DNA from 3 places in the Streptomyces sp. NPDC049954 genome. Region 3 is predicted to be linked to each of the others. Evidence: riboswitches for the same ligand, from Rfam matches in the RefSeq annotation. Region 3 holds a riboswitch; each other region holds the start of a gene.

Region 1 (10,033 bases), on a different contig from region 3:
GGCCGTGCTCTGCCCGGTGCCCCATCACTCCGGTACGTCCGTGCTCATCGAGCACGGTCCGGCCGGGGGCCATCTCGTGGTGTGCACGGGTGAGGCGTGGGTGGAGATCGGGGGCACCCACCCGACTCCTCCGCCGCCCGAACCGACGCCGCCGCCTTCGCCTTCACCTTCACCTTCGCCGAGCCCCCCTCCGCCCAGCCCCACCCCTTCACCCTCGCCCCCACCGACACCCACACCGAGCCCGCCTCCCTCGGCGACGGTGCCACGGCCCTCGTCTCCTCCGCCGTCCGTCGCCGCGCCCGCCCCCGGCCCGGCCCCCTCCCGGAGCCCGGCCCCGGCGGCGGCCCCTCCGAGGCCCGAGCCGCCCTCCCCGCGCCCGACCCGGCGGCCGCCCCCGCCGGCGAGCCCGGCCCCGGCTCCGCCCGAGGCGCCCGCGGCCTTCCACTGGGTGCCGCGCTCCCACTACGCGGGCGGTTCCCGACGCCCACCGCCGGCGGCGCTGTCGACCGTCACCACGACCGTCGTGATCATGTGTCCCGCGATCCTGGCGGCGGCCGCCCTGCGGCCCGGTTCCCGCCGTCGCGGGCGCGGCTGACCCCCGCCTCCCCTCTCCCACCACTTCTCGCCGGCATTCTTGGAGCCCCGCTGTGCCCGAATGGCTGATCTACACCCTGGCCTCGGTGCTGGTCTGCACCCTGGTCGTCACCGCCACGCTGATGCGCAACCGCCGGGTGGTCGACGAGGACACCTCCGAGACCCCGGACGTCCTCGAATACCTCGTGATGATGGTCGGCGTCGTCTACGCCATCGTGCTGGGCCTCGCGATCGCCGGCGTGTGGGAGGCCAGGAACGCGGCCGACGACACCGTGCAGCGCGAGGCCCAGGCGCTCTACGAGATCGACCAGCGTCTGGACGTCTACCCGGCCGACTTCCGCGCCCAGGTCCGCGCACACATCGACACCTACGCCCGGCACACCGTCACCTCGGAATGGCGCGCCATGGAGGCGGACCGGGATCCGGGCACCAAGGGCGGGGACCTCCTGCGGCAGATCCGCACCGACATCGCCCGCCACACCCCGGCCGACGAACTCCAGGCCCAGGCGTACCAGCCGCTGCTCGACCAGGTCGCCGCCGCCGACGACGCGCGCCACCAGCGTCTGGAGAACGCCGGCACCACGCTTCCCGGGACCGTGTGGTTCGGCCTGGTGGCCGGCGCCGTGGTCACCCTCGGCCTCATGTACACCCTTCAGATCCGCCGTTCGGCCCGCGAGCTGCTGCTCGCCACGACGTTCAGCGCCCTGATCGTCTTCCTGCTGTTCCTGGTCTGGAGCTTCGACGCGCCCTTCGGGCACGAGGGCCTCGACTCGGCCCAGCCGTTCGTGGACCTGTACAGCAGCACCTGACCCGCAGGGGCGCACCATGAGCCCAACGCCCGCGCCACACCCTCCCCCTGCGCCGACGTCAACACCGTACGTACTGCCGACCGGGCCCCCCGCCGCTTCTCGCCGAGAGCGAAACGGGGGCCCTTGTCGTTGTCCCCGGCTGCCTCCTGAGCGATGCTCACCTCAAGAGTCTGTACGTCCTGTACATTTTTTACAGGGCACCTCACAGAGGAGACGTGTGCCGTGATCCGTCCGTCCGCTCGTTACGTCCTGCCCGAGTTCACCGAACGCACCAGCTCCGGGCACCGCACCCTGGACCCGTACGCGAAGCTGCTGGAGAATCGGATCGTGTTTCTCGGCACCCCGCTCGACGACACCGCGGCCGGCGACCTGGTGGCCCAGTTCATGTACCTGGAGCACGCCGCGCCCGACCAGGACATCTCCCTCTACCTCAACTGCCCGGGCGGTACCTTCACCGCGATGACCGCCGTGTACGACACCGTCCGCTTCCTGGCCTGCGACGTGTCGACGTACTGCCTCGGCCAGGCCGTCTCGGTGGGCGCCGTGCTCCTGGCGGCCGGGACCGAGGGGAAACGGGCGGCGCTGCCGGGCGCCCGCATCGTCATCGGCCAGCCGGCCCTGACCGAACCCGCCCAGGGGCAGCCGAGCGACCTGGAGATCCAGGCCGCCGAGGTGCAGCGCATGCGGGAGGTGACGGAGCGACTGCTCGCCCGGCACACGGGCCGCGATCCGCGGGACGTCGGCGCGGACATCGAACGGGACAAGGTACTGACCGCCACCGAGGCGCGCGCGTACGGGATCGTGGACGCCGTGGTGGGCGACCGGGGCCCCCTGCCGGGCACCTGGAACCAGTGAGGACGCGATGCTGCCGCCGGAGCTGCCACCCCTGCCCGCCCTGACCAGGGCCGAGGGCGAACTGATCGACAGTTACCTGGCCGCCGCCGACCTGCTCGGCCGCGCCAATCCCGGCCGGGGCGGCGACACGTACGCCGCGCTGCGGGCGGCTCAGGCGCTCGTCGCCCGGGCGGTGAGCCTGCGCGACGCGCTCGCCCGCATGCACGCGCGCGGCGAGACGGAGCTGCACGCACGGACCCTGGAACAGGCGCTGCGCGTACTCGACGGAGAGCGTCGTACCGCCCGGGTGGCAGTCCCCCCGCAGGAGGCCCCGGAGGCGTAGGACGCGCCGCGACACACGTCCGCGTGCGCGTTCCGCGACCACCCATGTCCGCAGCGCGACGCAAACCTACCAAACGAGGTACCCACCAACGGCGTACCTCCGGGCCCTGGGGGACCGGCTCGGGGTTGCGCTCCGCGTGGGCACTCTCGGCCCGGCGGATGACTGCGCCGCTGGTCGGGCGCTCGTCCGCTCTCGACGGAGGGTGCCGCCCGGGAGGCGGGACACCCGAACGGCACAAGGGTGAGGAAGCTCACATAGGGACGATTCTGCCCGGTTTCCGGCCCGGCCGTGCGTGAAGATCCTTGACGACGACAAGCCCCCGTCGCAGCGGCGGGGCGGTCCGGGCGGACGCCGAATCCCGCCGCCGTCCGGATGCCGGTCGACACATGGATCGGCGGGAGTGGAGGACCCAGCACGGCGGGTCGGCGCGTGTGGAGCGCGTCGGTCCTTGGGGTGAAGCCGCAATGCGGCCGGGCATCTTCGCCGGCCCGAACCCGACAGGTCATCCTTCACAGGCGGTTGACGAAGGGTTACGCATGTCTGTGCGGAATCGAGTTCCCGTTCTGCTGACCAGGGCCGGCACCGCCTCGGCTCTCACTCTCGCCGCCGTGGGCGGCACCCTGGCAGTGCCGGGCGGCGCCCCGGAGGCCCGGGCCGCCACCGCCGGTGTCCACGCCAAGGCGCTCAGGATCGCGGCTTCCAAGAAGGGCTCGCCCTATGGCTGGGGCGCCGCGGGCCCCCACCGCTTCGACTGTTCGGGGCTGACTGTCTACGCCTTCAAGAAGGCGGGGAAGGCCCTGCCGCGCACCGCCCAGGCGCAGTACAACAAGACCCGGCACATCTCCGCGGGCCACCGCACCAAGGGGGACCTGGTCTTCTTCCGCTCGGGCGGCAGCGTGTACCACGTGGCCATCTACGCGGGCGGCAACAAGGTGTGGCACGCGCCCAAGACGGGAGACGTCGTCAAACTCGAACGGATCTGGACGAGGTCGGTCAGTTACGGACGCGTGAGGTGAGGTGAGGGGCGGCGGGCGCGGCGGACACGTCCGTACGGCGGGTGGTGACGGCCCGCCAGGTGCCGCCGTGCCCGCTGCTCACCACGTGCCCTCCCCCGTCCGGCTCCGCGACCGCGCCCCGCTACGGACGGTGCGGACCGGGCGGGCAGAACGTTTTTGCAGGGGCCGGGGCCCGGGGACGGCCGTTCAGTCGAGTGCGGCCGCCCCGGCCTGCCACGGGAGTTCGACCCGGACGGTCTTCCCGCCCTCCTCGGTGGGCACGACCGACAGCCGCCCGCCGCACTCCGCGGCGAGCCACCGGATGATGACCAGGCCGCGTCCGTTGTCCTGCTGCACGGCGGCGGGCAGCCGCTGGGGCCAGCGGGGGTGGCTGTCGGTCACTCCGATACAGAGCCGTTCATCGCGTTCCAGCACGAGCTCCACCGTGAAGGTGGGTGACTGCCCGCAGGTGTGCTGGACGGCGTTGGTGGCGAGTTCCGAGACGATCAGCCGGATCGTGTCGGCCGATTCGGAGCCGGCGGGCAGTCCCCATTCGGCGAGGAGGGCGCCGACATGTCTGCGGGCCTCCGGAACCGAGGCCGGATCGCTCGGCAGCGTGACCGAGGCTTCCTGATGATCTGCCATGACGGCCTGTCCCTTCCCGCAGGGCCCGGTGAGGCGAGTCGTCGTGGAATGACACCGAGGGGCCGGGCCCTTACTGTGCGCCAGACTGCCACCGCGGGGGCTCGCGTGCGGTCCGATCCCGGAGGATCTGCGGGGTTCTGTCGCCCGAAGCGGTGAACCCTGCTACGGCCGAGCGGATTACGGCCTGCCGGACCCGGAACGGAGAGTGACGGCCGGTCCCGGCGAACGCGGCCCGGGCACCTCGACGGCATCGCCTTTCACTCCCTCCTCCGCCTTCCCGAGTCCGGTGCCCCCTTGCCTCTCCCGTGCGCGCAGGGATGAATGGCCGGACGGAACACACCGGCGAGGCAGAAGGAGACGTCATGGCCGAGGCATTCCGGTTCGGGGTCAACATGGTCACCGCCGCCCAGGGGGCGGAGTGGAGCGAGAGGTGCCGCAGGGCGGAGGAACTGGGCTACGACACGGTGCTCGTCGCCGATCACCTGGGCATGATGGCGCCCTTCCCGGCGCTGGTCGCCGCCGCCGGGGCGACCGAGCACGTCAGGATCGGCACCTTCGTCCTCAACGCCGGATTCTGGAACCCGGCCCTGCTCGCCCGGGAGGCGGCGACGGTCGACGCGCTCAGCGGGGGCCGGCTCGAACTGGGCCTCGGCACCGGTTACGTACCGGCCGAACACGAGGCGGCCGGCCTTCCGTGGGGGTCCGCGCGGGAGCGGGTCGACCATCTCCGGGACACGCTGGCCGAGTTGGGGCGGCTGTTCGGCTCGGCCGAGCACCGGCCCGCCGTGGTGCAGCGACCTCGGCCCACGCTGCTGGTGGGTGGCAACGGCGACCGGGTGCTGCGCCTGGCGGCACGGCACGCGGACGTCGTGGCGTTCAGCGGGGGGCGTACGACTCCGGAGGGCACCCCGAGGCCGCTCACGGCGGACCAGTTGGAGGAGCGCGTCGCGGCCTACCGGGGTTTCGCGGCCGGTCGCCCCCGGCCCGCCGAGCTGAATCTGCTGATCCAGGCCGTCGTCGTCACCGAGGACCGCGAGCGGGCGGCCGAGGAGTGGCGCACGCACCTGCCGCACCTCAGTACGGACGAGCTGCTGGAGGTGCCGATCCTCGCGCTGGGGACGGTACGGGAGATCGCGGACCGGATCGAGGCGCACCGGGAGCGATACGGCTTCTCGTACTTCACGGTGCTCGACCCCTCCATGGAGGCCTTCGCCCCCGTGCTGGCGGAGCTGCGGCGCCGGGACGCCGTGCGGCCGCGCTGACCCGTTCCGCCGGCCGGAGCGGTACACCGCGCTCCATACAGGACACGGTGTACCGTAAAGAGCAGCGAGCGAGCGGCGCGGGTCCTGCGCGGCCGGCCCGGTATCCGCCCGCCGGTCCCGGTCCACGGCTGTCGCGAGGCGGCGCCGCGTGCCACCGAGGGGCCCCGGGTGTCCCGCCCGAGGGCTCCCCGGACGTGAACGAGAGGAAAGCACCATGCAGGAACCGGCCCCCGAGCAGCAGCTCGTCGACGTGCACGCGCACTTCGTCACCGATCACTACGCGGAACTCGCCAAAGCCGCGGGGCACGAGCGGCCCGACGGGATGCCGGGCTGGCCGTCGTGGGACGTCGACAGTCATCTCGCGCTCATGGACGAGGGCGGCATCCGCACCTCGGTCCTGTCCATCTCCTCTCCCGGCGTGCACTTCGGCGACGACCGCGCGGCCCGGTCGCTGGCCCGGGAGGTCAACGAGTACGGCGCCGGGCTCAAGCGGGACCACCCCGGCCGCTTCGGGCACTTCGCCTCCCTGCCCCTGCCCGATGTCACGGGCGCGCTGGACGAACTGGCCCACGCCCTGGACACGCTGGGCAGTGACGGTGTGACCCTGGAGTCGAACGCCGGGGGCCGCTACCTCGGCCACCCCGACTTCGAGCCCCTGTGGGCGGAGCTGGACAGCCGCCGGGCCGTCGTCTTCGTCCACCCCACCTCGCCGTCCTGCGCCGAGGCCGTGTCGCTGGGGCGTCCCCGGCCGATGCTGGAGTTCATCTTCGACTCGACGCGGACCGTGAGCGACCTGGTCTTCAACGGGGTCCTCACCCGCTACCCGGGCATCCAGTGGCTGTTCACGCACGGCGCCGGGACGCTGCCGCTGCTCGCGGACCGCATGGAGTTGTTCCGCTCGGGGTTCATGGGCGGCTCCGCGGACGTGCCGCGTGTCCAGGAGCAGGTCGGCCGGCTGTGGTTCGACATCGCCGGCACGCCCTTCCCGAACCAGGTCCCCGCGCTGGTCTCGGCCTTCGGCAGTGCGCAGGTGCTGTACGGCAGCGACTACTGCTGGACCCCGGCGGCCGGCGCCCTCGCCCAGGTGAGGTCCGTCGACGCCGCCGTGCAGCCGGACGGCGACACGTGGCGCGCCCTGACCACGCGCAACGCCACGCGCCTGCTGCCGGGGCTCCTCGACGGGCCTCGCTGACCACCTCCCGCCGAAGCGGCGCCGCCGGGGCGGTCAGATCCCGGCGTCCCACCAGCCGAACGGTGCGGTCGGGGCGTGCCGCAGGGGCGCGGGGTCGAGCCGGCCGAGCCGGCCCCCGTAGAAGACCAGCGGTTTGTGCTCCGTCGTGGCCGCGCGCAGGCGCCGTACCCGGCCGAGGACCGCGATGTGGTCCCCGGCCGGGAAGGTGTTCTCGACCTCGCAGTCGATCCAGGCGAGGCAGCCCTCGATGTGCGGGGCCCCGTCCGCCCCGGTCTCCCAGGAGCAGGAGGCGAACCGGTCCCCGGTGCGGCTCGCGAAGGCCTGGCACTGCTGCCGCTGGTCCTCGGCCAGGACGTTGACGCAGAACCGGCCGGCCCGGGCGACGGCGGCGGCGCTGGTCGAGGCCAGGTCGCAGAAGAACATCACGAGCGGTGGTTGCAGGGACACCGAGGTGAAACTGCCGACGGTGACGCCGACGGGCCCGTCGGGGGTGGACGCGGTGACGACGCTGACGGCGGTGGGTACCCGGCCGAGCACCTTGCGGTACTCGGCGGGGCCGAAGCCGTGGGCGGGCTCCGCCGGCGCGGTGGTGGCGGGTGCGGGCATGACGGCCTCCGGGTGGCTCGCGTGCGGGTGAGGTGGGCGGTCCCGTCCCTGACCGCGGGCGGATGCCGCGGTGCGCGGCGGGCCCGGACGGGACCTGTGCGCACGAGTGAAGCCAGGGCCGGGGGCGGCCGGCCATGGTCCGGGCGGGCAGGAGCGGCGCCCGGATGTGGCCCCGGGGCCCAAACGGGCCGGTGTTTGGGCTGCGGGCCCAAGCACCGGTCGCGATCCTGCTGTCCGGGCACCACGACACCCGGTCGGCGGTGGCGTGGAATCCCTGGAACGGCACCCGCACCGTGAGCTGGGCCACAGCTCACGTCGCCCACTGGAGGAACCCATGAGCACCACCGTGACGGAATCCCCGCGAACGGCCCAGGACCCGGCCGGACGGGCCGCCGCCCTGGTTCCGTTGCTGCGCGCCAACGCCGCCCGTACCGAGGACGAGCGCAGGGTCGTGGAGGAGAACATCGCCGCGCTGACGGAGGCGGGGCTGTTCGGCCTCACCGTGCCGCGCCGGTTCGGCGGGGCGCAGGCGGACTTCCGTACGTTCCTCAAGGTCTCCTCGGAGCTGGGCCGGGGCTGCGGTTCGACGGCCTGGGTGGCGACGTTGATCAACGTGTGCAACTGGCTGACGGCCCTGTACCCCGAGCGGGCCCAGCAGGAGGTGTGGGGGGCCGATCCGCAGGCCCGGGTGTGCGGGGTCCTGGCGCCCACCGCGAAGAGCAGGGCCGTGGCGGGCGGTCTGGTGGTGACCGGCAAGTGGGGCTTCGCCTCCGGGTGTCTGCACGCGCAGTGGGCCACTCTCGGGGTGCCGGTCGTGGACGAGTCCGGTGAGCAGACCGACCAGGGCGTGGCGCTGATCCCGCTGTCCGAGCTGTCGGTCGAGGACACGTGGTACGTCGCGGGGATGCGCGGCACAGGCAGCAACACCCTGGTCGCCAACGAGGTGTTCGTGCCCGCGCACCGGATCATGTCGATGACGCGGGCCGTGCAGGGCGAGTACCCGACCGAGCACACGGGGGAGACGCTGTACCGCTCGGCCCTCGTCCCGGTGCTCGCCCTCGTGCTGGGCGGTCCGCAGGTGGGCCTGGCCCGCGCCGGTCTGGACATCGTGCGCGGCTCCCTCGCCAAGGGCAAGGGCATCTCGTACACCTTCTACGAGCGCGCCGACCACTCCCCCAGCACGCAGATCCAGTTCGCCGAGGCGACGCAGCTCGTCGACACGGCCGAGCTGCACCTGATGCGGGCGGCCGACGACATCGACAGGTGGGCCGCGGCCGAGGAGTACATGCCGCTCGTGACGCGGGCCCGGGTGCGGATGGACACCGGGTACGTGGCGCGGCGCTCGCGTGAGGCGCTCGATCTGCTGCTGAGTGTGCAGGGGGCGGGCAGCTTCGCCGAGGTGAGTCCGCTGCAGCGCGTGTGGCGTGATCAGGAGACCGGGAGCCGGCACGCGGTGATCAACCCGGCGATCGCCCAGGAGCTGTACGGGCGTGCGCTGCTGGGGATCGAGGAGCAGGTCACTCCGCTGATCTGAGCCTCGTGGCGGGCGGGCGGCCGGTGGTGTGCGGGGAGCCGGCCGCCGGCCGCAGCACCGCGGGGCCGAGCACGTGCGCGGCCGCGAGGGCGGCGTGCACCTCGAAGCGCCGGTGGGAGATGTCGTGTCCGAGCAGTTGCTGGGCTCTCTTGACCCGGTAGGTGACGGTGTTGCGGGCGACGTGCATGTGCGCGGCGGCCGTCAGCAGGCTGCGCTCTCCGGCCAGGTAGTGCCGCAGCGTCTCCCTGAGTTGTTCGGCGTGCGAGGTGTCCTCGGCCAGCGGGCCCAGTTCGCTGTGCACGAACTGCCGTACGGCGGGCAGGTCGTTGCTCATGAGGGCGACCACCTCCACTTCGCCGTAGTCGGTCACGCCGCCGCCCGGGCGGGGGTTGAGCCCGGCGACGCGGGCGGCGCGCAGGGCCTGTTCGTGGGACTGCCGGAATCCCGCGACCCCGAGTCCGGGTGCTCCGCAGGCGAGGTGGAACCACTCGGGTCCCGGGGCCGTCACGTCCGGGCTCGGGCCCTCGGCCGGCGGTGCGCCCCACGCCCACAGGCCGGTACGGCCCGTGGGTACCACAAGAGTCGTGGTGCAGCCGCGCCCGCGCAGGAACTCGACGGCGTGGTGCTGGAGTTCGCCGGTCTCCGGTCCGGCGGCCGGATCGCACCAGGCGGTGATCGCGAGGTGTTCCGCGGTGAGCGGGTAGCCGAGGACCCGGGCAGCGGCCTCGGCGTCCAGGGGGTCCCCGGCGAGGATCGAGCGGACGGTCTCCTGCCGGGCGGCGGCGCTGCTGGTGATCCAGCGGTCGTGCTCGGCGAGGTACTCCTCGGTCATCCGGGAGGAGAAGCCGTCGATGAAGTCGAAGAGGGTGTCGGAGAGTTGACGCATCTCCTCGGCGCGCCGGTCGGGTGGTGCGAGCCGTTCGCAGGCGGCCAGGAGGGCGTGGACCATCTCGGCATGACCGAGCCGGATGCCGCGCAGCACCTTGTCGAGGGCGATGCCGCGCCGTACGAAGTCGCGGTCGCCCTGGAGCGCCTCATCGGTGACGGGGCCCGCGGCGGCCGGGTCGTGCAGGAGCAGCAGGGCGCGCAGGGTCGCGGACTCGGTCCCCATCCGCAGGGTCTGGAACGGCCCTTCCCCGGGGCCGAGTTCGGGGACGCGGCGCATGATGTCGACGGCCATGGCGTGGCCGACTCCGACCGCCCAGGCGACGGGTTCCGG
Region 2 (10,033 bases), on a different contig from region 3:
GCAACGGCGCGGGCAAGACGACGCTGCTGCGCGCCCTGCTCGGCCTCACCCCGCGCGCCCACGCGCGGCTGCGCCTGGGCGACCACGACGTGACGGGCCTGCCCCCGCACCGCAGGGGCGTGGCCTGGGTCCCGCAGGACGGCGCCCTGTTCCCGCACCTGAGCGCCCTCGGCAACACCGCGTACGGGTTGCGCGCCCACGGCGTACGGCGGGCCGAGGCGCGTCGCGGGGCCCGGCTGTGGCTCGACCGGCTCGGCGTCGGGCACCTCGCGCACCGGCGGCCCGCCCAGCTCTCCGGCGGCCAGGCCCAGCGCGTCGCCCTCGCCCGCGCCCTCGCCGCCCGGCCCCGGCTGCTCCTGCTCGACGAACCGCTCGCCGCGCTCGACCAGACGACGCGGGCCCAGGTGCGGCACACCCTGCGCCGGCACCTCGACGGGTTCGGCGGGGTCTGCCTCGTCGTCACGCACGATCCGGTGGAGGCCGTGTCGCTCGCCGACCGGGTGCTCGTCCTCGACGAGGGGCGCGCGCTCCAGGACGCGCCGCCCGCCGAGGTGGCCCGGCGGCCGCGTTCCGCGTGGGTCGCGCGGATGCTCGGGCGCAACGCGTGGCCGGGCACGCTCACCGGGGACGGCGCGCTGGCGCTGGACGGCGGCGGGGTCCTCGTCGCCGCGGGGGCCGCCGGGCCGGGGGAGCCGGAGCCCGGAGCGGGGCCGGGCGGGCGCCTGCTGGCCGTCGTCGCGCCCGAGGCCGTCGCGGTCCACCGCGAACGGCCGGCCGGCAGCCCGCGCAACGTCTGGCCCGGCACGGTCCGCGAGATCACCGCTCTCGGCAGCCGGCTGCGCGTCCTGGTCGCGGGCCGGGCCGGTACCGCCCCGGAACTGCTCGCCGAGATCACCCCGGCCGCCGCCGCCGAACTCGGACTGCGCGAGGGCACCGAGGTGTGGACCAGCGTGAAGGCCACGGAAGTCACCCTCGTACGGCTGTGAGGCGCCCCGGACGGCGCGGTGCCGGGGGCCCGGGGCGGGTGGGGCCGCACGTGGTCGGAGGCGCCCCCGACATGGCGTATAGTTGTGTTTACCGACGCGGGGTGGAGCAGCTCGGTAGCTCGCTGGGCTCATAACCCAGAGGTCGCAGGTTCAAATCCTGTCCCCGCTACTGAAACCGGAAGCCCGGTGCATTCGTGCACCGGGCTTCCGGCGTTTTCGTATCCGGCGGTCCCGGGGTCCGGGGTACTCGTAGTCCCGCCGGCTCTCCGGGAAGCGGTACCCGCTCGGCCGCCCCCAAGTAGCAGGAGCCGCGCCCCCGGGGAAACGTGGGGAGAGCACGGAAACGGCAGGAGCGGGGCGCAGAGCGGGCGGGAGGCGAGCCGTGGGGACGCGAAAGCCCGACGAGCACGGCACTCCCGACGAGCACAGCACTCCCGGCAAGCACGGTGCGCGCGGAGCGCACGGCGCTCCCGACGGCTTCTCCGGCGACTCGTCCGGCGGCTCGTCCGGGGGTGGTCCCCCCTCCGGTCAGGCCGGCGGCGAGCCTCGTACCGACTACAAACCGGGGCCGCCGCCGCCCCCGCTCGTCCTGGGCGGGCACGGCAGGCGGGACCGGTGGGCGCGGGCCGTCGTGCGCGCGCTGCCGCCCGTGCTGCTCGCCGCCGGGTTCGTCTTCGGGCTGACGGCCCCGCCCGCCTACTTCGCCGCCCCCTTCTTCACGGCCGCCCCGCTGATCGCCGCCCCTTTCGCGGGGCTCGCGGTCACGGTGGGGACCGGCGTGGCGGGGCTCGTCCTCGCGATGATCCTGCACGTCTCCCAGCACAACCTGTCGACCTCCTCCTTCGTGATGGAACTGATCACGGTGGCCGTCGTGTGTCTCCTGGCCGCGCTGATCAACCTGGTGATCCGGCGCGGCGGCCGTCAGCTCGCCTCCGTGCAGCACGTCGCCGAGGCCGCGCAGCGCGCCGTGCTCCCGGTGCCGCCCGGCCGGATCGGCGGCTTCGACATCGCCGCGCAGTACGAGGCCGCCGAGGCCGACGCGTTCATCGGCGGCGATCTCTACGCCGTGCAGGACTCCCCGCACGGCGTGCGCATGGTGCTCGGCGACGTGCGCGGCAAGGGGCTCGGCGCGGTCGAGGCCGTGTCCGTCGTGATCGGCGCGTTCCGGGAGGCCGCCGAGCAGGAGTCCACCATCGAGGGGGTCGCCGCCCGGCTGGAGCGGGCGCTCGCCCGGGAGGGGGCGCGGCGCCGCGCGCTCGACGCCTTCGAGGGGTTCACGACCGCCGTCCTCGTCGAGATCCCGCACGGCGGCGGCGTCCTGCGCGTCGTCAACCGCGGGCACACCGAACCGCTCCTGCTGCACCACGACGGACAGGTCCTGGTCCTCTCGCCCGGCGAGCACGCCCTGCCGCTCGGCATGGGGGAACTGGGCACCTGGCCCGACCGCGCCGAGGAGACGGAGTACCCGCCGGGCGCGATGCTGCTGCTCTACACCGACGGGCTGTCGGAGGCGCGCGACCCCCGGGGCCGTTTCTACGATCCCGTCGAGCGGCTGCGCGGACGCGTCTTCGAGCATCCCGCCTCGCTGCTGTCGACCCTCGCGCAGGAGGTGCGCGACCACACCGGCGGCGCCACGACCGACGACATGGCGCTGCTCGCCGTCCGCCGTCCGCACTCCGGGGCCGGCGCACTCGCTCCGGAGAGCCTTCAGGAAGGCCTGGCCGACGCCGAGCAGGACCTGGCGCGCGGGGGCGGCCCCGAGGCGGCCTCCGGCGACGGTCACCGAGGGTGAGAGGGCGGGTGCGTTCTCATAACAACTGACGCACCGTCAGAATCGCGGGCCCTTCGGACGGGCGGTCAACTCGTCCGGATCGCGTGCCCCATGTCCGTTTAAGCCCAGGCCGCAGCCCTTAACGATCAACGGGAACGGCTTGGAATCCACGCCCGGTGTCTATTAACGTTCGATAACGCAGCGCGGTCGTCCCAGCCGTCAACAGCGACGGCTCCGCGCGCACGCGCCGAATCCCGCAAGGGAACCGGGGAACCAACTTACTGGGGTGAATCGGACATCGCGTCCTGGTGTCCGTAGGAGACCTTCCTGCTCCGAACCCGTCAGCTAACCCGGTAGGCGAGAAGGAAGGAAAGGAGTGCCGCCTTCGTGGCGTCCAACCCGCCTGCCCCCGCTCCCACCGGGTCCGCCCCCACCTCGTTCTACGGCTCGGACGGGGCCCACGGCCCCGGCCCTGACGGGGGCTCTGGTCCCCGCCCGGCGCCCGAGCCCGGTCTCGGGGAGTGGAACCCGACCGAGGAGACCGTCGTTCCGGTGCGCGGCCGGCACCGCGTCGCCAAGCAGCGCGGTGGCCTCGCCCGCAGCTCCACGGTCCTCGGAGTCGGCGTCCTCGCGGCCGTCGGCGCCGGCGGTATCGCCACCGCGCAGGAGAAGCCGAAGGTCCAGCTGTCGCTGCCCGAGTCCTTCCCGAAGCTCCAGGACGTCAAGGACGCCCTGCCGGAGGCCAAGTCGCTGCCCGGTGTCGGCGCGCTGATCGACGACGTCTCCGGCGAGGACGGCGACGACCCGGCCCAGCTCGCGGCCAACCCCGCCGCCTCCCCGCTCACCAGCGCCGGAGTCACCCAGGCCGATCTCGACCAGGGCACCACCGACGCCGGTGAGGCCCTGCGCGCCCGCATCCTCACCCAGGCCGAGACGCAGGCCGACAGCGCCGACCACAGCGCCCAGCAGGCTGCGGAACAGGCCGCGGCGCAGGCCGCGGCCGAGCACGCGGCGGCCGAGCGGAAGAAGGCCGAGACCGCGCAGAAGAAGGCGGAGGCGGAGGCCAAGGCGAAGGCGGAGGCCGAAGCGAAGGCCAAGGCCGAGGCGGAACGGCTCGCGCAACTCGCCAAGAGCTACACGCTGCCCGTCGTCTCGTACACCCTCACCTCGCACTTCGGCGACGGCGGCTCCATGTGGTCCTCGGGCCACCACACCGGCCTCGACTTCGCCGCCCCGACGGGGACCCCGATCAAGGCGATCCACTCGGCGACCGTCAAGGAGGCCGGCTGGTCCGGCGCCTACGGCTACCGCACCGTCCTCGAACTCGACGACGGCACCGAGCTCTGGTACTGCCACCAGTCCTCGATCTCGGTGAGCGTCGGGCAGCAGGTCACCACCGGCGACGTCGTCGGCCGCGTCGGCGCGACCGGGAACGTCACCGGGCCGCACCTGCACCTGGAGGTCCACCCGGGCGGCGGCGCCGCGATCGACCCGATGGGCTGGCTGCAGAGCCGGGGGCAGAACCCCTGACGGGGGGTGGTCGCGGGGCGGTGGCGCGCACGCGTGACCTGTTCGGCGCGTGACGTGACGTCCTTCCGCGTGCGTGCCAGCGCGCACATGCCGAAGGACGTCACGCGCGCTGTCACGCGTGCGGAACCGCCGTCACGCATGCGGAATAGGCGGCACCGCTTCCGGTGTTGTCTTCGCACATGACTTCCACGCGCACACTCGGCTCCTCCGGTATCGACGTCTTCCCGCTGTCCCTCGGCGGCAACGTGTTCGGCTGGTCCGCGGACCGGGAGCAGTCCTTCGCGGTGCTGGACGCCTACGCGGCGGCCGGCGGCAACTTCGTCGACACCGCCGACGCCTACACCCACTGGGTGCCGGGCAACAAGGGCGGCGAGTCCGAGACGATCATCGGGGAGTGGACGCGGGCCCGCGGCAACCGCTCCGACGTCGTCATCGCGACCAAGGTCGGCTCCCTCCCCGAGTTCAAGGGACTCTCCCCCGCCACCATCAAGGCGGGCGCCGAGGCCTCCCTGCGGCGGCTGGACACCGACTACATCGACCTCTACTACACGCACTTCGACGACACCTCCGTCGAGGTCGGGGAGATCATCACCGCCCTCGACGAGCTGGTGAAGGCCGGCAAGGTCCGGGCGATCGCCGCGTCCAACATCTCCCCGGAGCGGCTCCAGGAGTCCCTGGACTTCTCCGACCGCGAGGGCCTCGCCAAGTACGTCGCGCTCCAGCCGCACTACAACCTCGTCTCGCGCGACACCTACGAGGGCGCCCTCCAGGACGTCGCCTCGCGCGCGGGCCTCGCGACCGTCCCGTACTTCGCGCTCGCCTCCGGCTTCCTCACCGGCAAGTACCGTCCGGGCACCAGCGTGGAGAGCGTGCGTGCCGACAAGGCCGCGAAGCACCTGGAGACCGAGCGCGGGCAGAAGGTCCTGACCGCTCTGGACGAGGTCGCCCAGGCGCACGGCGCCGAGGTGGCGACCGTGGCCCTGGCCTGGCTCGCCGCGCAGCCCACCGTGGCCGCGCCGATCGCCAGCGCCCGCACCCCCGAGCAGCTCAAGGCCCTCGTCGCCGTCGCAGGACTCGAACTGACCGAGGACGAGCTGAGCCGCCTCACCGCCGCCTCCGCCTGAGCCGACGCGGTCCCCGTCACGGCCCGCCCCCGCCTGCGTCCTACGTCTGGTCGGTGGCGGGCCGCGGCATGTCCGGGGGCGCGGGCGGGTCCGCGGCGTAGGGGTTGCCGGTCCCGTACGGCCCGTACGGCGCTGGGCCGCCCCCGTAGCCGTACCCGTAGGCGGGTGCCGGGGTGTTCCAGGCCGGGGGGACCGGCAGGTGGCGGTGCGAGCGGGGCGGGGCGATGCGCCACGTGTACGCGAGCGCCGGCCGGGCCAGCTCCCGGCCCTCGGCCAGCGCGTCGAGCAGCTCCCGCTCCCGTCGCGTGAACTCCGCTCCGGCGAGGGCGCCCGCCGCCGCGTCCACGGCGGCCTGCCGGCGCAGCAGGGCGAGCGTCGTCGCGGTCGCGGCGTAGCGGCGCACGATCCGTACGTCGTGGCGGTCGCCGTGGTACGCGGCCCACTCGGCGGCGATCCGGCGCGAGCGCGCCGAGGCGAGCGCGGGCGGCTCCAGCGGGACGAACCAGCCGCCCGCGACGTAGGGGGCGAGTTCCTCGCGGACCGTGCGCAGGTCGCGGTGGCGGTGCCACAGCACGAGCCACGCGAGCAGGGCGAGCGCCGGGACCATGACCGTGCCGTAGACCAGCGGGAAGCCGTCCGGGCCGAAGGACGGCGAGAGGTTCCACGTCGCGTGCAGCGCCATCGCGAGCAGCAGTCCCGTGAGCGGCAGCAGGACCCGGCGGGTGCGCTGCCGTTCGGGGCGCAGCACCGCGAGGCCGAAGCCGGCCCCGGTCAGACACGTGAACAGGGGGTGCGCGAAGGGCGACATGACGGCGCGTACGAAGAAGGTCGCGAGCGTCACCGAGCCGAGGCCGTGCAGGCCCTCGACCCGGTCGGTGCCGAAGGCGTTGCCGAGGTACAGGATGTTCTCGGTGAACGCGAAACCGGCGGCGGTGACCCCCGCGTACACGACCGCGTCCACGACGCCCATGATCTGCCGTCGGCGGAAGAGGACCACGAGCAGGACGGCGGCGGCCTTCGCGCTCTCCTCCACGATCGGGGCGACGACGGTCGCGCCCAGCGTGTTCGCGTGCGCGCGGTCCGCCGTGGCCGTCTCGATCCAGCGGGTCGCGAAACTGTTCGCGACGATCGCGATGAGCGCCGCCGCGCAGGCGCCCCACGCGAACGCGAAGACCTGACCGCGCCAGCGCCCCGGGCGCACCCGGCCCAGCAGCCGGAAGACGACGATGAGCGCTGGCACGGGCAGCATCGCGAGGCCGAGGCCCACGAGGAAGCCCCGGGTGCCCGTCTGCTGCCGGACCAGCGCGAGGATCACGAGCCCCGACACGGCGAGCAGCAGCACGAGCGCCCCCGCCTTCACCGGGCGCCGCTGCCACCAGCGCGGACGCCACGGCGCGGGGGCGGGCGCTCCGGGATAGGGGACTCCGGGGTGCGGCGCCGCCGGGTACCCGGCTCCGGGAGGCGGCGCCCCGGGGCCCTGCTGCCCCGGACACCGGGGCTCGCGGTCCCGCGGCCCCGGACGCGGAGAACTGGTGGTCACACGGTGACCCTAACCAGCCTCCGTACGGTCCGGGTCCGGCACCAGGGCGTCGTTGCGGCGGAACAGCAGGTCGTGCACGACGTGGCCCTTGGCGAGGCCCTGGCCCTCGAAGCGGGTACGGGGGCGGAACGCGGGACGGGGCGCCCAGCCGCCGTCCGGGGCGGTGTTGTCGAAGGCGGGGTGCGCGGACAGCACCTCCAGCATGTGCTCGGCGTACGGCTCCCAGTCGGTCGCGCAGTGCAGGACGGCGCCCGGGGCCATGCGGTGGGCCGCCAGGTCGAGGAACGCGGGCTGGATCAGCCGCCGCTTGTGGTGCCGCGCCTTCGGCCACGGGTCGGGGAAGTACACCCGCACGCCGGCCAGGGCGCCGGGCGCGAGCATGTCGCGCAGCAGGATCACGGCGTCGCCGTTGGCCACCCGCAGGTTCTCCACCCCGGCCCGCTCGGCGAGGCCCAGCAGGTGCCCTTGGCCCGGGGTGTGCACGTCGACCGCGAGGATGCCGGTGCCGGGGGCGGCGGCCGCCATCCGGGCCGTCGTCTCGCCCATGCCGAAGCCGATCTCCAGGACGACGGGGAGGCCGCCGAACAGCGCGTCCAGGTCCAGGACGCCCGAGCCGTCGACCTCCAGGCCCCAGCGGGACCACAGGCGGCGCAGGGCGTCCTCCTGCGAGGCGGTGACCCGGCTGCGGCGGGGCTGGAAACTCCGGATCCGCCGCTCGCTGTGCGAACGGGCCGGATCGGCGGCCGGGCCCGCGCCCTCCACGAACATCCGGCCCTGACCGCGCGAACGCCGCATCGCGGGCCCGGCCGGATCGGTGGGCTCGGTGGGCCGGGCCGGATCGGCGGGCTCGGTGGACCCGGGCAGCGGCGCCTCGGCCACGGCTGCCGCAGGGGTGGGGACGGCCTCGGGCACGGCTGCGGGGCCGCGCGGGCTGCTGGGGCTGGTGCTGGCGTACTCGGACACAATGCCGTCGATTCTACGGAACCGGACGGGGGGCACCGGAAACCCGCGGCCCCGCCCCTTCGCCCCGCTCCCGGACCGAGGGGCTCAGCGCCCCACCGGTATCCGCTCGGGTGCGGTGCCCAGCAGGTTCAGGGCGCGGCGGGCGATCTCGCGGCCGATGGGCAGCGCGGCCGTCGCCGCCGGGGAGGGGGCGTTCAGCACGTGCACGGTGCGGGGGGCCTCGCGGATCAGGAAGTCGTCGGCCAGGGTGCCGTCCCGCAGGACGGCCTGGGCGCGGACCCCGGCCGGGGCGGGCCGCAGGTCCGCCTCCGTGACGGCCGGGAGCAGCCGCCGCACCGAGGCGGTGAAGGCCCGCTTCGACAGCGAGCGGTGGATCTCGCCCACGCCGTACCGCCAGTGCCGCCGGGCCAGCTGCCTGCTGCCCGGCCACAGCAGGGTGCCCGCCAGCTCGCCGGGCACGATCCGGCCCCGCTCGTAGCCCTCGCGGGCCAGCGCGGGCACCGCGTTCGGCCCGACGTGCACACTCCCGTCGACGCCCCGGGTCAGGTGGGTACCGAGGAAGGGGAAGGCCGGGTCGGGCACCGGGTAGACCAGGCCCCGCACCAGCTCCGGCCGGGTCAGCTCGTAGTACTCGCCGCGGAAGGGCACGATCCGCACCCCCGGTTCGTCCCCGGCCAGCCGGGCGAGGCGGTCGCTGTGCAGTCCCCCGCAGTTCACCAGGACCCGCGCGCGCAGCACCTCGCGCCGCCCGGGCCCGCCCCCGACGCCCGCCGTGTCGACCTGGACCGCGACGCCCCGCGAGGCGCGCCGCGAGATCCGGGTGACCTCCGCCCCGTACCGCAGCTCGGCCCCCGAGGCGCGGGCCAGCTCGCGGGCCACCGCCGGGTAGTCGCACACGCCCGTGGCCTCGACGCGCAGCGCGGCCAGGCCCCGTACCTCCGGCTCCCGCTCCCTGATCTGCGCCGGGCCCAGCTCGGACACCGCGAGGCCGCCCGCCCGGCCGCGCTGGGCCAGGGCGTGCAGCCGGGGCAGCTCGGCGCGCTCGGTGGCGACGACGAGTTTCCCCGTCACCGCGTACGGGATGCCGGCCTCGGCGCAGAAGGCCGTCATCTCGGCGGCGCCCCGCGTCGCGTACCGCGCCTTGAGGGAACCGGGCGGGTAGTACAGACCGCTGTGGATCACCCCACTGTTGTGCCCGCTCTGGTGCCGGGCCGGGCCGGGCTCCTTCTCCAGCACCACGACGCGCGCGCCGGGAGCGGACCGCGCCAGCGCGTACGCCGTGGAGAGACCGACGAGGCCGGCGCCGATCACCAGCACCTCGCAGTCGAAGCCCCCTCCTGTCACCAGCACGCGCCGCCACCTCCCGAAGCCACCACCGGGCACCCGCCCGTCACCGCCGGCCGCGCCGTGCGCGCACCCTGCGTCCGATAGTGCACTGCCCCACTGACAACGGGTTCGAACCTGTGCGCGCCCCACTCCGCTCAGGCGGGGGCCACCAGGAGTGGACGGGCCCGTTCGCGCAGCTCCACGACGCGCGGTTCGTCCCCGTACGGCTCCAGCTTCCGCAGCAGGTCCTTGACGTACTCCGTGGTGCGCGCCGAGGAGATCCGGCCCGCGACCTCGACCGCCCGCACGCCCTGTTCGCAGGCCGCGTCGAGATTGCCGGACTCCAGTTCCGCGACGGCCGACACGACGAGCCGCAGCCCGTGCGAGCGCACGTACTCCTCCGTCGGCCGGGACAGCGCCTGCTCGGTGAAGCGCCGCACCTGACGCGGGTGCTTCAGGTCGCGGTAGCACTCGGCGGCGTCCGCCGCGAAGCGGTCCTCGCCGTAGAAGCCGAGCCACGCCGGGTCCTCGTCGCCCGGCCGGGCCCGCTCCAGCCAGCTCTCCGAGGCGCGCAGCGCCGCCGAGGCGGCCGGGGCGTCGCTGGCCCGTGCGTGGGCCCGGGCCTCGACGAGGCGGAAGAAGCTCATGGTGCGGGCCGTGGCCAGCCCCCGGTTGCGTTCAACGGCGGCCTGGGCGAGGTCCACACCCTCGTCGCCGAAGCCCCGGTACGTCGCCTGGAGCGACATCGTCGCCAGGACGTAGCCGCCCAGCGGCACGTCGGCGGCGGCCCGGG
Region 3 (10,033 bases):
TCAGCCCTGTCGTCGATCATCCGGGGGCGGCGCCACGGACGCGCGATCGGCGCGGACACCGTCCGCCACCACGGCTCCCCCGGCACCTCTCCCGACGGCGTGAACGGCTCGCCCGGACGGGGGAACGCCACCGCCTGCCCCGCCTCCTCGGCCGCGTCCCTCGTCCACTCCCCCGGCTCCGCCCATGCGTGCTGGGCGAGGTTGAAGGTGCCCCAGTGGATCGGCAGCAGGACACCGGACGGGGAGCCGCCCTGGAGGTCGAGGTGGGCCCGGAGACCTTCCTCGGGGGTCATGTGGATGTCCGGCCAGTACGGGGAGTAGGCGCCGATCTGGATCATCGTCACGTCGAAGGGGCCGTGCGCGGTGCCGATGTCGCGGAAGCCGGGGAAGTAGCCCGTGTCGCCGCTGTGGTAGACGCGGTGCTCGGGGCCGGTGACCGCCCAGGAGGCCCACAGGGTGTGCTGCTGGTTGCGCAGGCCGCGGCCGCAGAAGTGCCGGGCCGGGGTCGCGGTGAAGTCGAGGCCCGCGATACGCGTCGACTCGTGCCAGTCCAGCTCCCGCAGCCGCTCGGGCGCCACGCCCCAGCGCTCCAGGTGGGCGCCGATGCCGAGCGGGACCACGAAGACGGTGCCGGTCCGGGCGAGGCGCTGGATCGAGGGCAGGTCGAGGTGGTCGTAGTGGTCGTGCGAGATGACGACCGCGTCGACCGGGCCGAGCGCCTCCAGCGGCACCGGGGCGGGGTGCAGCCGCTTGGGTCCGGCGAAGGAGAACGGGGAGCAGCGCTCGCCCCACACCGGGTCGAACAGGACGCGGGCGCCGTCGATCTCGGCGAGGACGCTGGAGTGTCCCATCCAGGTGATCCGCAGTCCCGGGGCGGGCTCGCGCGTGAGGTCCGCGAGAGTGGTGGGGTGGACCGGCAGGGTGCCCTCGGGGGCGCGCAGCGCACGCTGGTCCTTGCGGAAGAAGTTCTGGAGGAACTCCAGGCGCGAACCGGGCGGCGGGGCCTTCGGTCCGTCGGGGTTGCGGAAGACGCCGCGGTCCCGGTCGAAGTGCGGGGACTGGTGGATGCGCTCCAGCCTGGCACCGGTGGCGTCCGCGCCGAAGGCGAGGGGCCGCAGCGAGCGCAGTTCGGAGCGCAGGGAACGGGCGTCGGTCACGGCGCCTCCTCAAGGTCTCGGGGCGGGCTGCCCGTCGTCTCGGTGGGCTACCCATTATGTGCGGGGCCCGGGCGGGCCCGCCCGGCGGCCGTCCCCTCCGGGCGCGGTCGGCGCCGGGGGCCGCCGGGGCGGTGCGCGCGGCGTTACAGGGGCAGCAGGTCCGGGCGCTTGGCGTGCGCGTGGTCGCCGGAGGACTCGCCACGCAGCCGGCGGCCGATCCACGGGACGAGGTGGTCGCGCGCCCAGGTGATGTCGTCGCGGCGGTGCTCCAGGGTGCCGCGCGGGGGCAGCGGCGGCCAGGGCTGTTCCGGGTCGGCGGGCACGTCGAGGCCGAGGACCTGGGCGGCGCGCAGGGCGACCCGGGTGTGCCCCTCGGGCCCGAGGTGGAGCCGGTCGGCGTCCCAGGCCCGGCGGTCGCGGACCGAGCGCAGCGACCACAGGTCGAGGACCGGGCAGCCGTGGCGGTCGGCGACTGCGCGCACGTGGGCGTTGTACGTGGCGATCTTTCCGCGCAGCCGGCGCAGCACCGGGGTGTCCCGGGTGTCGAAGCCGGTCGCGACGAGGACGGTGCCGACGGCGGAGGTGAGGTCGGCGACGGCGCTCTCGAAGCGGGCCGCGACGTCGTCCGGGTCGCTGCCGGGCCGCAGGATGTCGTTGCCGCCGGCCACGAAGGTCACGAGGTCGGGGGCGAGTTCCTTGGCGCGGGGCACCTGGTCGGCGACGATCTGGTCGAGGAGTTTGCCGCGCACCGCGAGATTGGCGTAGCGGAAGTCGTGTTCGGGGAGCCGGTCGGCGAGCTGGACGGCGAGCCGGTCGGCCCAGCCGACGTAGACACCGCCGGGGCCGGGGTCGCCGACGCCTTCGGTGAAGCTGTCGCCGACGGCCGCGTACGACGCGATGATGCCCTCTCCCGAAAGGGCGCTGCTACGGGGGAACCTCGATTCTTGTGCCACCTCGGCATCATTCACCTGGCCGAGTGACCTACGCCACCGTAGGCAGGGGTTGACGGGGGGTGAGAAAGACCACCGGTCAAATCTCGCCCAATTCAGGAATAGGGCGGGCCTGGTGTGACTGAGTCGGAGAACGGATCGTTGTCGCTTTTCCGTCGCCGCCGCGATGGGGGGCGCGGGCCCCGTGGAGTGCGCGTCGGCCCGCCCGCCGCGCGGGGCGCGGGCGGGCGGGCCGGTGCGGTCCGGGAGGGGCCGGATCAGGCGTTGACGCCGTGCTGGGCGAGGAAGGCCAGCGGGTCGATGTCGGAGCCGTAGTCCGGGCCGGTGCGGATCTCGAAGTGCAGGTGCGGGCCGGTCACGTTGCCGGTGGCACCGGAGAGGCCGATCTGCTGGCCCTCGGTCACGGTCTGCCCGACGGACACGCCGATCGAGGAGAGGTGGCCGTACTGCGAGTAGTGGCCGTCACCGTGCTTGATGACGATCTGGTTGCCGTAGGCGCCGCCGTCTCCGGCGGCGATGACGGTGCCGTTGGACACGGCCTTGACCGAAGTGCCGGTGGAGACGGGGAAGTCGGCGCCGGTGTGGCCGTGCGACCACAGGTTGCCGGAGTTGCCGTAGCCGCCGCCCTTGACGCCGACGACGGGCGCGGTCCAGCCGGAGTCCGCGGGGGCGGGCTTCGCGGCGGGGGCCGCGGCCTTGGCGGCCTCCAGGGTGATCTTGAGGCCCGGCTTGATGATGCTCGGGTTGGCGCCGACGGCCTTCTTGTTGATCTCGTAGAGCTTCTTCCAGCCGCCGTCGACGTGGTGCGTCCTGGCGATCTTGGCCAGGGTGTCGCCCTTCACCACCGTGTAGGTGGTGTCGGCCTTCTGCGGGGCGGCCTCGGGGGCGGCGGCGTGCGCGCCGGCCGCGGCGGTCAGCGGGAGCACCACCGCGGCGGCACCGGTGGTGCCGATCAGCGCGAGGCGGTGGGACAGCGAACGGCGGTTCTTACCCTGTGCGGGCATGGTGGTGTTCTTTCTCCGTCGCCTACGAGGTGAGCTGTCGGGTTCGGGCTGGAGCTGCCCGGCCGCGTGAACGCGGCTTCACCCCTAGCCGTCCGGTGGACCGGGCGGCGGTGATGCCTGTGGGTCCCCCGTTCCTGCCGGTACGGGTGTGAGTGGAGCGGGAATCCGGGCGGCGGCAGGATTGGGCGTTCCGGCCGGACTGAGGGTGACCGTAAAGGAGTGGGAACTCGCCGGACAAGCCATACCTTTCCCGCGTGTATCCCTTTTAGTGATCCATTGAGCGGATTTCTGTCACGCTCCGTGGAATTTTGATCTTCACTTCCCTGCATCCGCCGGAGGAATGCGGCCTCGACGGAAAGGGCGGCCGGTACGGACCGTCACGGTTATGACGCTGCTCACCCCGGCCCCTCAGGACCGTCCGACGTCCTGTCGGGGGGACGGGCGTCTGTCGTAGGGTCGGGCTCGCGCCGTGCCGGCGAGCCGCGCCGGCGGCCCACCGGAAAGGGAATCCCCGTGACGCAGCAGGTGCCGCAGGCCGAGCCCGAGCTGACCGCCGTACGCAACTTCCGGGACGTGGGCGGGCTGCCCACGGTGGACGGCGGGCGGGTGCGCCCGGGCCGGCTCTACCGCAGCGGCCACCTCGCGCACGCGAGCGCCGAGGACGTGAGCTTCCTCTCCTCGCTCGGCCTGCGCACCGTCTTCGACTTCCGCAACGCGGCGGACCAGGCACTGGAGGGCCCGGACGTCGAGCTGCCCGGGGTGCGCAACGTGCACCTGCCGCTCAACGACCCCGCGGACGGCGCCGAGTTCTGGCGGATGGTGCGGCACGGGGAGCTGGCGCAGCTGCGGGAGCTGCTCGGCGAGGGCCGGGCGGAGGCGCGGATGGCGGCCACCTACCGGGAGCTGGTCGAGGAGCGGACCGACGAGTACGGGCGGCTGCTGCGCGCGATGGCGACGGACAGCCTGCCGGCCCTCCTGCACTGCGCGGCCGGGAAGGACCGCGCGGGCACCTCCATAGCGCTCACGCTGCTCGCGGTGGGCGTCGAGCGGGAGGCGATCGAGGCGGACTACCTGGAGTCGAACGCCCCGCACCGCCGCTACCTCGTCCGGCGCGGCAGCGACTCCCCCGAGGCGATGGCGCCCGAGGTGATGGAGTTGCTCAACCCGTTGTTCGAGGCACGAGTGGAGTACCTGCGGGCGGCCCTGGAGGCCGTCGACACGGTGTGGGGCGGGCCCGAGCGGTACTTCGGCGAGGTGCTCGGGCTCACCCCGGACCTGCGGGAGGGGCTGCGGGCGCGGCTGGTCGAATGACCGGCCCGGGGCGCCCGGGGCTCACTGGTTCCTGGCGCCCAGCTCGAACAGCAGGTACAGGAACGCGGCGAGTCCGTGGCCCGCGACGATGTAGACGAACAGCCTGATGGCGAGCCCGCGCGGGATCTTGTCCTCCACGAACCGGCGCACCCCGCGCGGGGCGTCCCCCTCCTGGTCCGGGGCCGCCTGCGCCTCGGAGCCGGGGGCGGCGGGAGGGGCGGTCCCGGATACGGGTTCGGGTTCGGGTTCGGGTGCCGGGCGGGACATCATGCGCCTCCTGGGCGTGCGTCACCGAGGCAGAGCGCGCCGAGCGGGCTCTGCATGAGGGTGTGGACGAAGAGCAGTCCGGCGCCGTCCTGGTCCACGGCGGCGATCCGGTGCGGGGTGAGCGAGTCGAAGTGCGCGCTGTCACCGGGGTCCAGCAGGTGGGTGCTGTCGCCGAGCCGGAGCCTGAGCCGGCCGGTGAGGACGTACAGCCACTCCTCGCCGGGGTGCACGCGGACGATGTCGCCCTGGCTGCCGTAGGGGACGTGGACGCGCAGCGCCTGCATCCCGCGTCCCGGGCCGCCGGCCTGCCAGTAGGTCCAGCCGCCCGCGGCGGTCGGCTCCATCGCGGTGGCACGGACGACGGCCTGGCGTCCCTCGGTGTGCTCGCCGAGCAGTTCGGAGACGGCCGTACCGTAGGTGCGGGCCAGGGCGAGCAGCATCGGCAGGGAGGGCTGGCGGCGGCCGGTCTCCAGCCGGGACAGGTGCGCCGGTGAGAGTCCGGCGGCCTGGGCCGCGGCTTCCAGGGTCAGCCCGGCGCGGCGGCGCAGTTCCCGCAGCTGCGGGGCGACGGCCGCGGGCAGGGCGAGCGGGGCGCCGTCAGGTGCGTCGGCGTGCTGGTCCGGCGGGTCCGGGAGGTCCCGTCCGCCGGGGGTGGCAGGGCTCATACCTCTGATTGAGCCAGGGAAAGGCCTCCCGGGCAATTTTTTTGCCCGGGAGGCAAATTCTGGCTCGGTCCGGCCGTCCGCTCCCTGCTCAGCGGTTGGCGACCGCCTGCTTCACGAGTGTCTTGCCGAAGTCCCACATGAGTCCGCCGTTGTGCGCGTCGTCCATGACGGCGGTGAAGGCGTCCACGAAGCGGTCGGCCTCCTTCTCCCCCACCACGAGCGGCGGGATCAGCTTGATGACTTCGAGGTGGTCGCCCGAGACCTGGGTCAGGATGCGGTGCTTCTGGAGCAGCGGTACGACGACCATCTGCGCGAACAGCCCCTTGCGGGCGGCCTGGAGCATGGTCCAGCGGCTGCGCAGTTTGAGGGAGTCGGGCCGGCCGAACTCGATGCCGATCATGAGGCCGCGGCCCCGGACGTCGGCGAGCATCTCGTAGCGCGGGATCAGCTCGGCGAGGCGGTTCTTCAGGTAGTCGCCGGTGCGCCGGGCGTTGGCGACGATGTTCTCGTCCTCCATGACGGAGAGCACCGCGAGCCCGGCCGCCATGGCCTGGGCGTTGGCGCCGAAGCTCGCCGAGTGCACGAGGACCCGGTCCATCGAGGAGTAGACCTTCTTGAAGATCCAGTCCTTGCCGAGGGTGGCGCTGACCGGGACGTAGCCGCCGGACAGGGACTTCGCCACGCACACGAGGTCGGGTTCGACTCCCTCCTCGTGCTGGTAGGCGTAGAAGTCGCCGGTGCGGCCGAGGCCGGTCTGCACCTCGTCGGCGATGAGCAGCGCCTTGTGCTTGTGCAGGAGTTCCTGGGCGGCCCGCAGATAGCCGGGCGGGGTGTCGTGGACGCCCTTGCCCTGGATGGGCTCGATGATGAGCCCGGCCACGTCGCCCTTCTTCAGCTCCTTCTCCAGCGCCTTCAGATCGCCGATCGGGACGGCGGTGTCGGGCAGCAGCGGGGCGAAGCCCTCGCGGAAGCCCTTCTCGCCGTTGACCGAGAGGGAGCCGGTGGTCAGCCCGTGGAAGGCGTGCGCGCAGTACAGGACGCGTTTCCTGCCGGTCGCGAACCGGGCGAACTTCAGCGCCGTCTCGACCGCCTCGGTGCCGCTGTTGCCGAAGAACACACGGTCCAGGTGCGGGCTGTGGGCGAGCAGCTTCTCGGCGAGCAGTCCGGGCAGCGGCTGGCAGTCGAAGCGGGTGAGGTCGGCGAGCTGCGCGTCGAGGACGTCGTGCAGGGCCCGGCGGACCACGGGGTGGTGCCGTCCCAGGCCCATGACGCCGAAACCGGCGAGCATGTCGAGGTAGTCGTTGCCCTCGGCGTCCCAGAAGTACGCGCCCTCGGCCCGCTCGTAGACCCGGTCGAAGCCGATCGTGTGCAGCATCCGGGGCAGCTGGTGGTTGAGGTACTTGGTGTGCAGCTCGTACCGTTCCTGGCCGCGCTCGGCCAGCAGCGCGCCGAGGTCGAAGCCGGAGCGCCCGGACTCCCGCTGTCCGGGGCCGGTCTGCGCGCCGGTGGTGCCACTCGTGCCGGTTGTCATGCCTGCTTGTTCTCCTTACGGGCCATGCGGGCCCCGATCCGGCCGGCGATCTCGACCGGGGTGAGGCCGATGTCTGCGAGCAGTTCACCGCGTTTGGCGTGCGGGAGGAACTGTTCGGGGATGCCGAAGAGCCGTACGGGCACGTCGACGTCGGCGTCGCCGAGGGCGGCGGCGACGGCGGTGCCCACCCCGGCGCTGCGGCTGTTGTCCTCGACCACGGCGACCAGCCGGTGCCGTTCGGCGAGGGCGGGGAGCGCGGGGTCGACGGGTTTGACCCAGCGCGGGTCCACGACGGTGCAGCCGATGCCGCGCTCGCGCAGCAGTTCGGCGGTGCTCAGGCAGACGGGGGCCATCACGCCGACCGCGACGAGCAGGACGTCGGGGTCCTCGCCCGCGCCGGGCTCGGCGAGGACGTCCATCCCGCCGACGCGGCGCAGCGCGGGCACCTCGGGCCCCGCCGTCTCCTTGGGGTAGCGCACGAGGGTCGGGGCGTCGTCGACGGCGACGGCCTCGCGCAGCTGGGCACGCAGTTGGCCGGCGTCGCGCGGGGCGGCGATCCGCAGTCCGGGCACGACCTGGAGGACGGACATGTCCCACATGCCGTTGTGCGAGGCGCCGTCGGTACCGGTGACCCCGGCCCGGTCCAGGACGAAGGTGACCCCGCACCGGTGCAGGGCGACGTCCATGAGGAGCTGGTCGAAGGCCCGGTTGAGGAAGGTCGCGTAGAGGGCGACGACGGGATGCAGCCCGCCGGTCGCGAGCCCGGCCGCGGAGACCGTGGCGTGCTGTTCGGCGATGCCCACGTCCCAGATCCGGTCGGGGAAGCGCTCGGCGAACGGGGTCAGGCCCACCGGGTCGAGCATCGCGGCGGTGATCGCCACGACCTCGGGCCGCTCCTCGGCGATGCGCACGAGTTCCTCGCCGAAGACGGAGGTCCACGAGGGGCCGCCCGAGGGGGTCAGCGCCTCGCAGGTGAGCGGGTCCATCGCGGCGACGGTGTGGAAGCGGTCGGCCTCGTGGGCGAGGGCGGGTTCGTAGCCGCGGCCCTTCTCGGTGAGGCAGTGCACGATGACGGGTCCGCCGAAACGTTTGGCTCGGTGCAGCGCGGACTCGACGGCCTCGATGTCGTGCCCGTCGATGGGGCCGAGGTACTTCAGGCCCAGGTCCTCGAACATGCCCTGCGGGGCGAAGGCGTCCTTGAAGCCCTTCTTCGCGCCGTGCAGCGACTCGTAGAGCGGGCGGCCGACGACGGGGGTGCGGTCCAGGACGTCCTTGCCCCAGGCGAGGACCTTCTCGTAGCCGTTGGTGGTGCGCAGGGTCGCGAGGTGGTTGGCGAGGCCGCCGATGGTCGGGGCGTAGGAGCGCTCGTTGTCGTTGACGACGACGACCAGCGGCTGGTCCTTGGCGGCGGCGATGTTGTTGAGCGCCTCCCAGGCCATTCCGCCGGTGAGCGCCCCGTCCCCGATGACGGCGACCACGTGGTGGTCCTCGCCCCGTACGTCGCGGGCCTTGGCGAGCCCGTCGGCCCAGCCGAGCACGGTCGAGGCGTGGCTGTTCTCGATGACGTCGTGCTCGGACTCGGCGCGCGAGGGGTAGCCCGAGAGGCCCCCCTTTCCGCGCAGCTTCGAGAAGTCCTGTCTGCCGGTGAGCAGTTTGTGCACGTAACTCTGGTGCCCGGTGTCCCACAGGACGCGGTCGCGGGGCGAGTCGAAGACCCGGTGCAGCGCGACGGTCAGTTCCACGACGCCGAGGTTGGGACCGAGGTGGCCCCCGGTCCTGGCCACCGCCTGGATGAGGAACTCCCGGATCTGCGCGGACAGTTCGACCAGCTGTTCCCCGGTCAGCGTCTTCAGGTCCTGCGGCCCGTGGATGCCTTCCAGCAGTGTCACGTCTCAGCCCTCTCTCTGGGGACGTCCGGCTCGCCGTCCCTGCGGGCGGCGGGCCGCTTCTCGTGGTGGCGCGGGGCCCGCGGACGACGCGGCGGCCCCTCGACCGGCTGCCCGCTCGGGGCGGCGCGGTCGAGGGGCCGGGGCGGTCCGGGTGGTCCGGGCCGCGGGCGTCTCGTCACCTCAGGAGCGGTTGCTCGCGACGGTCTCCCTCGCCGCGCGCAGCGACTCCTTGAGCGATCCCATGGTCGCGAGGACAGCGGTGGGCTCGTAGCCGCAGTGCGCCATGCAGTTGGCGCAGCGGTCGTCCTTCCCGCGGCCGTACTTGTCCCAGTCGGTGTCCTCGATGAGCTGACGGTAGGTCGGGACGTAGCCGTCGGCCATCAGGTAGCAGGGCCGCTGCCAGCCGAACAGGGAGTAGTTCGGGATGGCCCAGGCCGTGCAGTCGTAGTCGGTCTTGCCCTCCAGGAAGTCGAGGAAGAGCGGCGAGTGGTTGAGCCGCCAGCGGCTGCGGTTGCCCCCCGCGAAGGTCTTCTTGAACAGCTCGCGGGTCTGCTCGACCCCGAGGAAGTGCTCCTGGTCGGGAGCCTTCTCGTAGGCGTAGGCGGGGGAGATCATCATCTCGTCGACCTGGAGGTCGTCGTTGAGGTAGTCGAGCACCTCGATGATGGTCTGCGGGGTGTCGGTGTTGAAGAAGGTCGAGTTGGTGGTGACCCGGAAGCCGCGCCGCTTGGCCTCCTTGATCGCGGCGACCGCCTCGTCGAACACCCCCTCCTTGGCGACGGATTCGTCGTGCCGCTCCTTCAGCCCGTCGATGTGCACGGTGAAGGCGAAATACGGCGAGGGCTTGAACTTGTCCATCTTCTTGCGCAGCAGCATGGCGTTGGTGCAGAGGAAGACGTACTTCCGCTTGGCCACGAGCTGGCGGACGATCTCGTCGATCTGCGGGTGCATCAGCGGCTCGCCACCGGCGATGGACACCATCGGCGCGCCCGATTCCAGCACCGCGCCGACGGCCTGGGCCACGGGCATACGCTGCTTGAGGACCCCCGCCGGATGCTGGATCTTGCCGCAGCCCTCGCATGCGAGATTGCACGCGTAGAGCGGTTCCAACTCCACGATCAGCGGGAATTTCGTCCGCTTGCGGAGTTTCTGTTCCATCAAGTACGTCCCGACCCTGATGGTCTGGCGCAGCGGCATGGCCATCTGGCTCACCTCCTGGGGAGCAGCGAAGAACGGTGCCATTCATAGAAAGCAGGTAG

The links. Region 3 has a riboswitch for cyclic di-AMP ahead of AB0J21_RS01750 (LysM peptidoglycan-binding domain-containing M23 family metallopeptidase). Riboswitches for the same ligand answer to the same signal wherever they lie in the genome.
Region 1: another riboswitch for cyclic di-AMP. It lies ahead of AB0J21_RS21300 (C40 family peptidase); the one in region 3 lies ahead of AB0J21_RS01750 (LysM peptidoglycan-binding domain-containing M23 family metallopeptidase).
Region 2: another riboswitch for cyclic di-AMP. It lies ahead of AB0J21_RS32960 (M23 family metallopeptidase); the one in region 3 lies ahead of AB0J21_RS01750 (LysM peptidoglycan-binding domain-containing M23 family metallopeptidase).

Annotation. Positions count from the first base shown of each region.
Region 1 covers NZ_JBFALS010000008.1:401,835-411,867, forward strand. Annotated here, with positions in the region: gene AB0J21_RS21285 (hypothetical protein) at 648-1,403, shown strand; gene AB0J21_RS21290 (ATP-dependent Clp protease proteolytic subunit) at 1,626-2,258, shown strand; gene AB0J21_RS21295 (hypothetical protein) at 2,266-2,580, shown strand; cyclic di-AMP (ydaO/yuaA leader) riboswitch at 2,920-3,113, shown strand; gene AB0J21_RS21300 (C40 family peptidase) at 3,117-3,596, shown strand; gene AB0J21_RS21305 (ATP-binding protein) at 3,783-4,220, opposite strand; gene AB0J21_RS21310 (LLM class F420-dependent oxidoreductase) at 4,583-5,482, shown strand; gene AB0J21_RS21315 (amidohydrolase family protein) at 5,697-6,674, shown strand; gene AB0J21_RS21320 (flavin reductase family protein) at 6,708-7,280, opposite strand; gene AB0J21_RS21325 (acyl-CoA dehydrogenase family protein) at 7,615-8,814, shown strand; gene AB0J21_RS21330 (helix-turn-helix domain-containing protein) at 8,798-10,033, opposite strand, start outside.
Region 2 covers NZ_JBFALS010000026.1:19,103-29,135, reverse strand. Annotated here, with positions in the region: gene AB0J21_RS32975 (ABC transporter permease) at 1-986, shown strand, start outside; tRNA gene AB0J21_RS32970 (tRNA-Met) at 1,082-1,155, shown strand; gene AB0J21_RS32965 (PP2C family protein-serine/threonine phosphatase) at 1,576-2,778, shown strand; cyclic di-AMP (ydaO/yuaA leader) riboswitch at 2,993-3,132, shown strand; gene AB0J21_RS32960 (M23 family metallopeptidase) at 3,145-4,287, shown strand; gene AB0J21_RS32955 (aldo/keto reductase) at 4,467-5,411, shown strand; gene AB0J21_RS32950 (PrsW family intramembrane metalloprotease) at 5,452-6,771, opposite strand; gene trmB (tRNA (guanosine(46)-N7)-methyltransferase TrmB) at 6,961-7,746, opposite strand; gene lhgO (L-2-hydroxyglutarate oxidase) at 7,999-9,264, opposite strand; gene AB0J21_RS32935 (sporulation protein) at 9,396-10,033, opposite strand, start outside.
Region 3 covers NZ_JBFALS010000001.1:408,718-418,750, forward strand. Annotated here, with positions in the region: gene AB0J21_RS01740 (MBL fold metallo-hydrolase) at 1-1,157, opposite strand, end outside; gene AB0J21_RS01745 (SGNH/GDSL hydrolase family protein) at 1,301-2,110, opposite strand; gene AB0J21_RS01750 (LysM peptidoglycan-binding domain-containing M23 family metallopeptidase) at 2,365-3,111, opposite strand; cyclic di-AMP (ydaO/yuaA leader) riboswitch at 3,116-3,276, opposite strand; gene AB0J21_RS01755 (tyrosine-protein phosphatase) at 3,625-4,422, shown strand; gene AB0J21_RS01760 (DUF6126 family protein) at 4,444-4,692, opposite strand; gene AB0J21_RS01765 (XRE family transcriptional regulator) at 4,689-5,354, opposite strand; gene AB0J21_RS01770 (aspartate aminotransferase family protein) at 5,443-6,885, opposite strand; gene dxs (1-deoxy-D-xylulose-5-phosphate synthase) at 6,882-8,774, opposite strand; gene hpnH (adenosyl-hopene transferase HpnH) at 8,955-9,977, opposite strand; gene AB0J21_RS01785 (1-hydroxy-2-methyl-2-butenyl 4-diphosphate reductase) at 9,983-10,033, opposite strand, start outside.